One region of the Herminiimonas sp. Marseille-P9896 genome, then DNA from elsewhere that is predicted to be linked to it. Evidence: riboswitches for the same ligand, from Rfam matches in the RefSeq annotation. Region 1 holds a riboswitch; each other region holds the start of a gene.
What was found. A riboswitch is a leader RNA that binds a small molecule or an ion and turns the genes downstream of it on or off. The one in region 1 is predicted to bind thiamine pyrophosphate.
Positions count from the first base shown of each region.

Region 2: another riboswitch for thiamine pyrophosphate. It lies ahead of thiC (phosphomethylpyrimidine synthase ThiC); the one in region 1 lies ahead of H7U06_RS06505 (cytosine permease).
Region 3: another riboswitch for thiamine pyrophosphate. It lies ahead of H7U06_RS00975 (TonB-dependent siderophore receptor); the one in region 1 lies ahead of H7U06_RS06505 (cytosine permease).

Region 1 covers NZ_CAJEVT010000002.1:195,261-199,547, reverse strand. The annotation lists gene H7U06_RS06515 (methylglyoxal synthase) at 1-492, opposite strand, end outside; gene H7U06_RS06510 (nuclear transport factor 2 family protein) at 803-1,240, opposite strand; TPP riboswitch at 1,548-1,643, shown strand; gene H7U06_RS06505 (cytosine permease) at 1,698-2,987, shown strand; gene H7U06_RS06500 (efflux transporter outer membrane subunit) at 3,047-4,287, opposite strand, start outside.
Region 2 covers NZ_CAJEVT010000004.1:152,347-156,633, forward strand. The annotation lists gene H7U06_RS15370 (glycerate kinase) at 1-692, shown strand, start outside; gene pyk (pyruvate kinase) at 770-2,188, shown strand; TPP riboswitch at 2,374-2,482, shown strand; gene thiC (phosphomethylpyrimidine synthase ThiC) at 2,601-4,287, shown strand, end outside.
Region 3 covers NZ_CAJEVT010000001.1:195,528-199,814, forward strand. The annotation lists gene H7U06_RS00975 (TonB-dependent siderophore receptor) at 1-2,003, opposite strand, end outside; TPP riboswitch at 2,064-2,167, opposite strand; gene H7U06_RS00980 (hypothetical protein) at 2,298-2,594, opposite strand; gene H7U06_RS00985 (GreA/GreB family elongation factor) at 2,658-3,185, opposite strand; gene H7U06_RS00990 (DNA glycosylase AlkZ-like family protein) at 3,271-4,287, opposite strand, start outside.

The DNA.
Region 1 (4,287 bases):
GATGCCTTCATGCTGCAGGTCGAAGGTCGCATCCAGCTCCGGATTCGGTGCTGCGCCTGTCGCGATGGATTCCAGCTCCAGCCATTCCTGCGCACCAGCCAGCGTCGACAGGAAAGGTTTGCCGTGAATCACGCATTGGCGTTTCAGCGCGACCGCTTCCGGAAAGATGGAGGACGGATCCACCGGGTCCATCAAATACATAACGGCATCCAGTCTACGCGTCGGATCGGTATCCACCACGCGTGACACCAGCTTCATCAAGCCGCCGTGACGACCATATGGAAAGCGTTCTATGTGCGGGTAATTCTTCAGCAGGCCCAGATGATCCATCGCATCCAATGTGCGTCCGACGACGATCAGTTGCGGCTGCAAATGCTGTTCGATCGCGACACGGCTGCCATTGAGCAAACGGGCCAAGACGGAATTCGGGGCATCCTGATGGGTACGACTAGTGGCTAAACCGATGCGGAATTGATGCGGGGAAACAGACATAGGGATAAAAATGAAGACGGGCAATATTGCACCGCACAAACTTTATCATGGAGACAAGTTTTATTCATCTTTCGTACAACAAGGCTGAAAATATTTAACAGACTTGATGTGCGCTTTTGATTTTTGCCGACGCCGATGTTATACTGTGTTTTTATACAGTATCAACCTTTTTCGTCGGGTCGCTCCCCCTCCAAAGTTTTATTGTGCGACCCGACATTTCTTTTTTAGGCCTGTGGTTTATAGCTGTGCATCAAGCGCAGCCAAGTACGCAAACACCGCACCTCCAAGCCAGGCATTTTCCAACAGCGTTTTAGTTTTTCTCCGGCATCGCAGATGAGTGATGGCTGGAGATCAGCCATGCACGGCCATCCCATTTGTACGTGTAGGTATAACGCGCCTTCACTTCCGAGCCATCATCAAACTTGAAGGTATACAAGCCGGAATCGCTGGCGCTATTGCAGTTCACCTCTATCGTGCGGCTGTTGATGGTGCCGACCGGCTTGTGCTCCATGAAGTGTTTGAAGTAATCAATTTTTTCTTCGGCCGTCAGGCGCGGCTTGTTCGACAAAGTCGGCAGCAGTATGGATTTGCTGGCGTAGTTGGCGACCACTTTTTGCGGATCACCGGTTTGCAGCGTGGCGTTCCAGCGATCGAACAAGGAAGCGATCTGTTTTTCGGAAGTGGCGTGACACACTTCAGACTTTTCAGACTTGGCATAAACGTGACCAGCAAAAGCGAAAGCAAGCATAGATACAACTACAGTACGCGGGAAAAACATAGAAATAGAACCTTTCATTAAAGAATAAAAAAATGAAACCTGTTCAAATGAAATCGTCACCTCCTGACTTCGGCAGTTCTGCCGTTTTGTGAAAAAATATTATGGAGTCCGGGTCGTTCAGTTTTTTGGAGTCTTTTCTGCTTTTTCGCCTGCTTGGTCACCGGAATCACTTATAAGTTGCACAAGTCGGACTTGTCCTGACCGTCACTAATCCGGTCAGCTACCCGCAGAGGCTTGCCTATAAACGGTTTTTGGCTCAAAGTAGCGACCTGTCTGAAAACTTGGCTCGGGGTCCTGCGCATAGCGTGGGTGAGAGATACCCGTTGAACCTGATTGAGGTAATCCTCGCGCAGGAAAGCACATAATCCATCGCCGCTGCCGCGGCATCGAATCCGCTGACCTGCCATCTATTTTTTGAAAGACCATGATGGCTTTACCTAACGCTCCTGCGGCCAGCAGCAATGCCGCTTTCACTCCCATTCCTGCCAGCGAACGCGTGTTTTCCTTCCGCGATCATGCCGCGCTCTGGTTCAGTCTCGGTGTCGGCCTGCTGGTCATGCAAATCGGCGCTTTCCTTGGCACTGCACTTGGCACACAGACCGCACTGTTCGCCATCATCGTCGGCTCTGTGCTCGGCGCTGCCTTGCTGGCGCTGGTCGCCTATATCGGTTTTGAACGCGGCCTGTCTAGCCCGGTGCTGATGTGTCAGACGCTGGGCACTTCATTCGCCAAATTGCCGGTGGTCCTGAACGTAGTGCAACTGATAGGCTGGAGCGCATTCGAGCTGGTCGTCATGCGCGACGGCACGACGGCATTGATCAAGGACATCACCGGCCTCGATACGATCTGGCTGCCGTATGTCACTGCCTTGTTCTGGGGCTTGCTGCTGGTGGGCCTCGCGACCGGTTCGATGATAGGCCTGGTGCGCTGGTTCGTTGGTCGCTTCGGCTTGCCGCTGGTGATCCTGTCGCTGATCTGGCTGACCTACCAATTCGCCTTGAAAGCACAGGCACAGGGCTTCGATGCAATCTGGCACCGCGCCGGTGACGGCTCGATGAGTACGCTGGCCGGCATAGACCTGGTGATGGCGATGCCGGTGTCATGGCTGCCGCTGGTGGCTGACTTCGCGCGCTACGGCAAGGCGGGTGCCACAACATTCCGTGGCACCTGGCTCGGCTTCGCGGTGGCAAATATCTGGTGCCACGCTTTGGGCGTACTGATCGTCAGCACTTCCAATCCAGGTGCCGACCTGATGACCACCCTGCTGCTGGCACAAGGCGGCCTGATTGCACTCGGCCTGATCCTGATCGATGAAATGGATAATGCTTACGGTGACGTGTATTCCGGCTCGGTCTCGCTGAACTTCCTGCACGGCAAATTCACGATACGTTTCTGGGGCATCACGCTCGCACTGGTTGCAACTGCCTGCGCGCTGTTCCTGCCCATGCATGGCCTCGAACCATTCCTGCTGACCCTGAGCTCGGTGTTTGTGCCTTTGTTCGGCGTGGTGATTTCGCAATTGGCATTGAAGGGCGAAGCCACGGATAAAGGTGTGAACGTAGTGCCGGTCGCGATCTGGCTGGTCGGCATTGCCGCATTCCATCTATGCCCTATGATGTGGCCGGTAGTCGGCTCGGCCTTGCCCGCACTGGCGATTACGCTGCTGCTGGGCAGTATTTATCGCATCGCGCGCCGCCCCGCATTGCAATCTGCATAAATTAAACAAAAAACGGCTGCCCGGTTTCCCTGGCAGCCGTTTTTATTTCGCATATCAGCTTACTGCGCTGGCGTCCTGCTCCAGCCACCACCCAGTGATTTAAAGACATCGGTAGTGCCAGTCAGGCGCAACAAACGCAGCTGCGCCAACTGGTCATCAGCCGAGAACAAGGTACGCTGCGCATCCAGCAGCGTATTCAAATCATCCGCACCTTCGCGATAGCGCAATTCAGATAATTGCAATGCACGCCGCGCTTCTTTCCTGATTTCGATTTGTGCCTGCTCCTGCGCCAGGTTGCGGCTGGCGTTGCTGAGTGCATCATCGACTTCTTTCAGCGATGCATAAACGGTGCGACGGTAACTCTCGACCAACTGGCGACGCACTGATTCGCTGGTCTGCACTTGCAAACGCAAGCGATTACCGTCAAACAAGGTCTGCACAAAGCTAGCCGTCAGCCCCACGCCGTATGCAGGATTGCCCAGCGCCAGCAAGGCAGCACTGGAATTCCCTGCACTACCGGTCAATGAAATCGTCGGCAACAAAGCCGCACGTGCTGCCGCCACATTCGCATCGGCCGCATACAGTTGCGCTTCCACACTTGCCAGGTCAGGCCTGCGCGTGATCAGTGTCGAAGGCAAACCCGGGCTGACTTCCGGCACCATCAATGCGTTCAAATCCTGTGCCGCTACCTGCAAGGCTTGCGGCTGACGTCCGAGCAGTATTGCCAGTGCACTGACTGTCTGCCGCTCCTGCACCTGCAAAGGCAGCAGGATATTGCGTTGCGCCAGCACCGTGCCGCGCTGACGACTCATATCGAGGGCCGAGGCCGAGCCATAGCGGTAACGCGCTTCGACGATCGCATAAACCTTCTCGGCAATCGCCAGATTCTCTTGCGCCACCTTCAGGCGCACGCGCAAGGCCAGTGTCTGGAAGTAGGCATTCGCCACACCCGTGGTCAGCGTCAGGCGCACGGTTTCCATATCATAGCGGCTGGCATTCAATGAGGCATTGGCACCGCTGGCGACTGCAGCTACCCTGCCCCACACATCGACTTCATAGGCGACGCTGAGTGCAACACCGGTGTTCTCCGTTTTGGTCCAGCCGGTAGGCGTTACGCCCGGCTTGTTGGAACCGACGCCGGTATTCGCACTGACGGTCAGCAACGGAAATAAGGAAGCACCGGCCAGGCGCGCCGTGATCTCGGCCTGCGTCACGCGCTCTGCTGCAATATTCAAATCAGGATTGTTGGCCAGCGCCTGATCGATCAGGCCAGACAATTCATCCGAGCCAAAGCCGCGCC
Region 2 (4,287 bases), on a different contig from region 1:
CTGGTGTGATTGCCAGCGGTCCTACCTTGCCAGATCCGACCACTTGCGCAGAATCGCTCGCGATCCTGAAAAAGTACGGCATTGATATTCCAGAAAACATCCTGAAGCATCTCGAATCCGGCGCTGGTGAAACACCGAAGCCGGGTGACCCGCGTTTCGCGCGCAATGAACACCATGTAATGGCAACAGCACAGCATGCGCTGGAAGCCGCTGCGGCTAAAGCACGCGCTGCCGGCATCACGCCTTACATCCTGTCCAATGATCTCGAAGGTGAGTCGCGTGACGTTGGTATGGTACATGCAGCATTAGCGAAGCAAGTCGCTAAGTATGGCCAGCCATTTGCGAAACCATGCGTCATCCTGTCCGGTGGCGAAACGACTGTTACCGTCCGCGGCAAAGGTCGTGGCGGCCGCAATGCAGAATTCCTGTTGAGCCTGGCAGTATCCCTGCAAGGTACCGCTGGTATCCATGCATTGGCATGCGACACCGATGGTATCGATGGTTCGGAAGACAACGCTGGCGCCATCTATCAGCCTGATTCATGGACACGCGCCGCTGAGCAAGGCCTGAATGCCAAAGCCATGTTGGAGAACAACGATGGTTATGGTTTCTTCAGCGCACTCGGCGATCTGATCGTCAGTGGTCCGACACGTACCAACGTGAATGACTTCCGCGCCATCCTGATTTTGTAATTTATTTTCCCGCTGTGTCTGTGATCCAGGCATAGCGGTATTCATTTTTCATTTTTCATTTAAGAAGAAGATCTGTCATGAGACGTAATCGCAAAGCAAAAATCGTTGCTACCCTGGGCCCAGCAAGTGGTGATCTGGAAACCATCAGCGCATTGTTTGAAGCTGGTGTGGACATGTTCCGCTTCAACTTCAGCCATGGTTCGCACGAAGATCACCGCGCACGTCACGAAATCGTGCGTAGCCTGGAAACCAAATATGGCCGTCCAGTTGCCATCCTCTGTGATCTGCAAGGTCCGAAGATTCGTCTGGGTACCTTCAACGGCGATTCCGCGGTGTTGACTGAAGGTTCGCAATTCGTGCTCGACCGCGATCAGACGCCAGGTGATGCAACACGCGTTTACCTGCCACATCCTGAGTTGTTTGCAGTTGTCAAAGCTGGTCAAAACCTGTTGTTCGATGACGGCAAAATTCGTGTTTCGATCGAGAGCAACTCGGGTGACCGCATCGTCACACGTGTGACTACAGGCGGCAAGATTTCGAACCGCAAAGGCGTCAACGTACCAGACGCAATTCTGCCTATCCCTGCAATGACACCGAAAGATCTGGTTGATCTGGAATTTGCATTGTCGTTGGGCGTGGACTGGGTAGCTCTGTCGTTCGTGCAACAAGTTTCCGATATCGAAGATGCACGCAAGATCATCGGCGACCGCGCTCTGATCCAATCGAAGATCGAAAAACCAGCAGCAATGCTCGACATCGATGCGATTTGTAAAGCTTCTGACTCCGTCATGGTTGCTCGTGGTGATCTGGGTGTTGAACTGCCGATCTCGCAAGTGCCGCGCGCTCAAAAAGAAATCATCCGTGTATCGCGTAAATACGGCCGTCCAACCATCGTTGCAACACACATGTTGGAATCGATGACCGAATCGCCTATGCCTACCCGTGCAGAAGCATCGGACGTTGCCAACGCCATTTACGAAGGCGCAGATGCCGTGATGTTGTCCGCAGAATCGGCCAGCGGCAAGAACCCTGTTCGTGCTGTGCAAATGATGGACAGCATCATCAAGGAAGTGGAAAACGATCCGGTCTACCGCACACTGCTGGATGCACAGCAAGTGGCACCACGTCCAACGCCGGAAGATGCAATCTGCAACGCCTTGCGTGACACCACCGCTGCGATCAAAGCTGTCGCTACTGTGACATACACCAAATCCGGTAGCACCAGCATGAGCGCTGCGCGTGTACGTCCGACCACATCGATCCTGAGCATCACTCCAGAACTGAAGACTGCACGTCGTCTGGCATGGGTCTGGGGTATCCACTCGATCGTTGGTGGCCAGGATGTTAAGTCTGTTGATGACATGGTCAGCGAAGCAGTGGCGGCCGCCGTGCATGAAGGTTTTGCCACGAAGGGTGATTACATCGCTATCTCGGCTGGCTTGCCATTCGGTGAATCGGGTACAACCAACTTGTTGCACATCGCAACAGTTAAGTAATACCTGAGTTGTAACAGTTTCTGGAAAACAGCATGCTTGCCGTTTTCCAGAACTGACATGAATGGTTTGTTTTCCGGTAGGCAAGCAAGCCATTCATGTCAGATGTAAAAGTTTGATCCGGGTCAATTGACATAGTCGTTTTATTGCATAGACTCGCGTTGTAGTTTGTTGCACCCGTTGTAGAAGTAAAAAGCTAGGGGTCCTAGGCAGATGCATACCGCATCCCGCCGGGTGAGAAAAACCCTTGAACCTGATCTGGATAATGCCAGCGAAGGGAAGCTAACGAAGACCAGTTGTATCGCATCAAGATTTGAATTGCATCGTCCTCGCTGCAACTCCTTTTTGAATCGCTACCTGTCCTCGAAACCTCCTTAGCTGGCTCCAAGCCACTGTAGTTAGCCAAGGAGCCAAAATGAATGCCAATCCCCAATTTCTGTCTGCCACAGCGACAGTAGACGAAGCAGCGATCCAGCCGCTGCCGAATTCCCGCAAAATTTATATCGAAGGTTCGCGTCCCGACATCCGCGTGCCTATGCGTGAGATTACGCAGTCTGATACGCCAGCCTCGTTCGGTTTTGAAAAGAACCCGCCTATCTATGTGTACGACACCTCGGGTCCCTACACCGATCCTGCGGCGAAGATAGATATCCGTTCCGGCCTGAACACACCGCGCCTGCCGTGGATACTGGAACGCGCCGACACGGAAGAATTGCCGGGCCCGACTTCGGAATACGGCATAGAACGCCTGAACGATCCGAAGCTGGCCGAGCTGCGTTTCAATCTGCATCGCAAACCACGTCGCGCATTGGCAGGTAAAAACGTCTCGCAAATGCACTACGCACGTCAGGGCATCATCACACCGGAAATGGAATTCGTGGCGATTCGTGAAAACATGAATCGTCGCGCCTATCTGGAAGAGCTGAAAAAATCCGGCCCTAAAGGTGAAAAGCTGGCCGAGTTAATGGGGCGTCAGCATCCGGGGCAATCATTCGGTGCTGCGATCCCGCAAGAGATCACTGCCGAATTTGTGCGCAGTGAAATCGCACGTGGTCGTGCCATTATTCCGGCCAACATCAATCACCCGGAAATCGAACCTATGATCATAGGCCGTAACTTCCTGGTCAAAATCAACGCGAACATCGGTAACTCGGCGGTCACTTCTTCCATCGGTGAAGAAGTCGAAAAAATGACCTGGGCGATACGTTGGGGCGGCGATAACGTGATGGATCTGTCGACCGGCAAACATATCCATGAAACACGTGAATGGATTATCCGCAACTCACCTGTGCCTATCGGCACCGTGCCGATTTATCAGGCACTGGAAAAAGTAAATGGCAAGGCCGAAGATCTGACCTGGGAAATCTTCCGCGACACGCTGATAGAGCAGGCCGAGCAGGGCGTCGATTACTTCACCATCCATGCTGGTGTCTTGCTGCGCTATGTGCCACTGACCGCGAAGCGCATGACCGGCATCGTGTCGCGTGGTGGCTCCATCATGGCGAAGTGGTGTCTCGCGCATCACAAGGAGTCTTTCCTGTACGAACATTTCGAAGACATTTGCGAAATCATGAAAGCGTATGACGTGTCCTTCAGCCTGGGTGATGGTTTGCGTCCTGGTTCCATTTACGATGCCAACGATGAAGCACAACTCGGTGAACTGAAAACCCTGGGTGAGCTGACGCAGGTAGCATGGAAGCACGACGTGCAAGTCATGATCGAAGGTCCGGGTCATGTACCTATGCACTTGATCAAGGAAAACATGGATCTGCAACTGGAGCAGTGTCATGAAGCGCCGTTCTACACACTCGGACCTTTGACTACTGATATTGCACCCGGCTATGACCACATCACCTCGGGCATAGGTGCAGCGCAGATCGGCTGGTACGGTACCGCGATGCTGTGCTACGTCACACCGAAGGAACATTTGGGCTTGCCGAACAAGGTCGACGTCAAGGACGGCATCATCACTTACAAAATCGCCGCGCATGCCGCTGATCTGGCCAAAGGACATATAGGCGCACAGATACGCGATAACGCATTGTCGAAAGCGCGCTTTGAATTCCGTTGGGAAGATCAGTTCAACATCGGACTGGACCCGG
Region 3 (4,287 bases), on a different contig from region 1:
TAACCATCCACTCTTTTATCCAGCGAAGCAATCTGGCTGTTAGGTGCAAATACCTTGCTGGTCGAGTAGATCCAGGTTGCGTTCAATTTCACCGCAGGCATTTGCGGCAAAGCATAGTCAGCATAAACCGCTGATTTGAACTTAGGCACGTTACCAACGCGTTTACCTTCAATCGCGGAATCACCGGTATCCACTGCCTTTGCTTCCATCGCAGTGAAGCTGGCACCCAACATCAGGTCACGCGTTGCACGACCCTGCAATGCGAACTCCAAACCACGATTGATTTGCTCACCAGCCGCCACATACGCTGCAGTAGTTGCAGTCGCGGTCAAGTCCGATGCTTTTACATATTCGTTGCGACGTTTGATCTGGAACAGCGCAGCAGAAACGGTGACATCCGGTGTGATGTCAGCCTTTACACCGACTTCGATCTGTTTCGATTTGTATGGATCAAGCACCGACTCCTGGTTAGGCAAACCCGACGGGATTTCGCCACCTGGTTCCAGGCCTTGTGCATACGATGCGTAGAAAGAAAGATTCGATTTCGGGCTGTACACCACCGCAACGTTAGGCAAGACAAAGCCTTCGTCGGTATTACGGATATTTGTGCCATCAGCTGCAAACTGCACACGCTTCAACTTGGTATAACGCACACCTGCAATCACCTTGAATTGCTCGTTGAGTGCGATTGCATCTTGCACGAAGACGGAGCGCTCATCATCCTTGCGACGCAGCGCGACCGGCAAGGCTTGCTCCGGCACCAAAGCACGTTGTGGCAAAGTATAGATATTGCCCGGCAAACCGCCGACGGTCGAAGTGAACAAGTAATCTGCGAAGTTGTCCCGACGATTCAACGTTGACACACCTGTGGTCAGGTCATGCTTCACGCTACCTGTTGCAAACTTGCCTTGCAACAAAGCCTGCGTGGTCATGACCGAACGCTTGTCGTTCTCACGGCGCAGGTCGTACAAACCAAAGTCGCCGTTTGAGCAATAACCGAATGCGAGGCCTTGCGACGGACAGCCGGATGACAACGCCACCGCATCATCCCTACGCAATTCGAATTTATTAGCCTGCAAAGTCGTACGCCAGTTGTCATTCAACTCGTACTCAAATTTGACGCCCAGGTTGTTGGTGTCGTCAGTAACCGGCAAACTCCAGGTCTGGTTGTTCAACATAGTCTTGCCACTGACGCCGGTCGGTATGCGCTGCTCAGGACCGAGCAACTGGAAGCCCGGCACCGTCAGCTGCGACTTATGCTGGTAATCCATATCCACTTGCAGCAAGGCACGTGGGCTGATGCGCCAGTCGAAGGAACCGGAGACGAAACGACGGTCACCGTTTGAACCTTTTACATACGATTTGATGTCTTCGGCAGCGGCATTGATGCGATAGCCAAAACGCTTGTCGTCGGAACGACCGCCGAGATCAATCGCGCTGTATATCGTGCCGCGCTCACGCACTTCAAAGGTAGCCGACCGCACCGGTGTGTCGGTAGGGCGTTTGGTTACGTAATTGAGGATACCGCCAGCCGAGGCGATACCTGCTTGCATGCCAGCCAGGCCCTTCAGGATTTCCAGACGCTCCTTGTTTTCCATCGGGATCGCGGAATGCGCGAGGATGACCATGCCGTCCTTGCGATAGTTCGAGCCCATGTCCAGCGTGAAGCCGCGGATCGCGAACCAGTCGGACAGACCGACCGCGTTATAGGAGTTCTGTACGCTGGCATCGTATTTCACCGCATCGGTTGCGGTACGTATGCTGCGTTCCTGCATCTGTTCAGCAGTGATGACGCTAATGGATGCGGGTGTCTGCAACAAAGGTGTTTCCGTGAAACCGCCAACGCTGGCATTGCGTGCGATACCGTCAGGTGCCGATTCGGAAGTGACGACCACTTCGGGCAAGACGTTTTCAGCAGACTCTGCCATGGCGACAGGCGCAAACGCACAGGCTTGGGCAACAGCCAGGGCAATCAGGGAACGACGGGAATGTGGTGCAGACATGTTTTGTTCAATCAATCGCGTTAGAAAAACCAATGCGCGCGAAGGAATGGACAAAGAAATTGCGTGGACTTTGCGCTTCCCTACGCTGGCATTATCCAGGTCAGGTACGGAGGGTTTTATCTCACCCGAAGACGTTTAACTCTTCAGGACCCCTAGCGTGGCCGAATGGTAACACGAAAGAAGAAGCGGACGGAATGGCATTTTTGCTGCAAGTTGCCGCAAATTTCGCCGATCTTAACCGAGGTCAACAAAACGGCGGGGCCTGCCCGCCGGATCGTCAACAGCTGATACGGCTTATTTGACCTTTTTGGTGATCGCCGATGTGCCCTGGCGGATACGCGTAATACCGGAGGTTACAGAGATGGGATCGCTGGCAGGGAAGCTCAGGTCCAATGCGGTATCAAGCAATTCGTCCTTCGCTTTTTCCTGCTTGGACGGTTCGCTGTCATGCGGCATTTCTGCCACCGGATCACTGGCAGGAAAGGTCGCCTCCAATGCATCGTCCAGCAGCTCTTCGTCATGTGTATGCATTGTTACGTCGGACGGTTTACCTGCAACTGCCGGTTTCGCTTTGGAACTGTGCTCTGTCATGTGAGACTCCTTGCGATGGTAGATAGTGCGCTTAACTATAGGACAACGTGCAACAACACACGTTCAACTGCTGCGCGGATAACGTACTGTCAACACTTGCAACTCTTCGTCACCGGCTGGTGTCTCTAACGATACCGCATTGCCTTCGTGCGCACCCAGCAGGCTTTGCGCGAGTGGTGATAACCAGCTGATTCGCCCTTGCGCCGGATCCAGCTCATCCAGGCCCACTATAGTCACCCGATGCCGCTCGCCTGCGGCATTGTCGTATTCCACCGTTGCACCAAAGAATATCTGGTCGCCATCTGCATGCACACTGGCATCGACTATCTCTGCCGTTTCCAGGCGAGTCTGCAAGTAATGGATGCGTGTATCAATTTCGCGTAGCGATGCTTCCGGCGCGGATTCCATATCGGCACTTTCAGCGTCTGCCTGTAAAGCCGCAGGTCGTGCGACATCCAGCAAATGCTGCAATTCTGTTTGCAGTGCTTGATAACCATCGGGCGTGATGTAGTTCCTGACGCCGACCGGCATCTCCGGCATTGGCGATACCGCATCGTCGTCATTCGTTTCTTTTACAAATGCCTTGTTCATGATCGCACTCCTGCCACTACACATGCATAGACGACTACCTTAGCGCATCCTGGGAGAAACTGCTGTACGTTGCAGCACGAAGGCATCAACGTGGACTAAGGAAGAGTTCCATACGATGTAGCTCTTCCTCCAATGCATTGCGGAAAGCGGCCGCTTTGGGTGCTGGACCTGCCGCATAGCCGAATGTAGCTTCCGGTTGGCCATCACGCGCCGACACATTCGCCCAGCCTATGACCTGATCACGCCAGAGCATGGGCAACGCGTAGTAACCGTACTGGCGTCGGGCTGGCGGCGTATAGGCTTCGAATTTGTAGGTCCAGTCCCAGAGCAAGGCGAAGCGACGCCGATCCCAGACCACCGGATCAAAAGGTGCGAGTAATCGCACACTATCGTCGACAGCATAGCGACGTGAACGAGGGTTTTCATCGACTGGCCAGTACCAGGTGGTGCCATCAATACGACAGCTGGCCAGATGCTCACGTGCCAGTCGCAGTGCTGCTTGCGTCTGCGCCGCCAGATGGGGTGCTCCGTAGCCTAGCAAGCGCGCCAGGTAAGTCAGGCTGGCGGCTGGCAATGGCGCGTATTTGCGCAGTATCAATTCGAGCAGGGCGGCCGCACGTAGTGCACCGGCCGTGGGGCTATCATCCGCAGGTGGATGCGTCGCCACTTCGTAGACACGTGTACCACTATCGCGTCGCTTCACCCGCAACAGCCCGCGGTAATGCATACCATCCAGCAATTGCGTGCTGGCATTGCTGGAGCCACCCCAATAGTTTTGCACACGTCCGTGCGCGAAATGTTGTTCGACCTCGCGTGGATGAACCACACCGCGCTCACGCACGAAGGCCAGTACGTCAGCCGCCTTGCGCTGGGTTTCGGCATTCCAGGTTTTCTTAGGCTGACGTGGATGCATCAGCGCCAGATGTGTACTTGGCAGGAAGCCGTAGTTGACGAAGCAGTCTTCGTCGATCGCGAGACGCGCATAGCGACGTTCCAGATCACCGGCACGATAATCCTTGACGCGATGACGCAGCGTTAAGTCCTGTGCCCGGGCTGGCGCTCGTATCGGATCTGCCTGTACAAAGCCCAGACGCTGGATCGC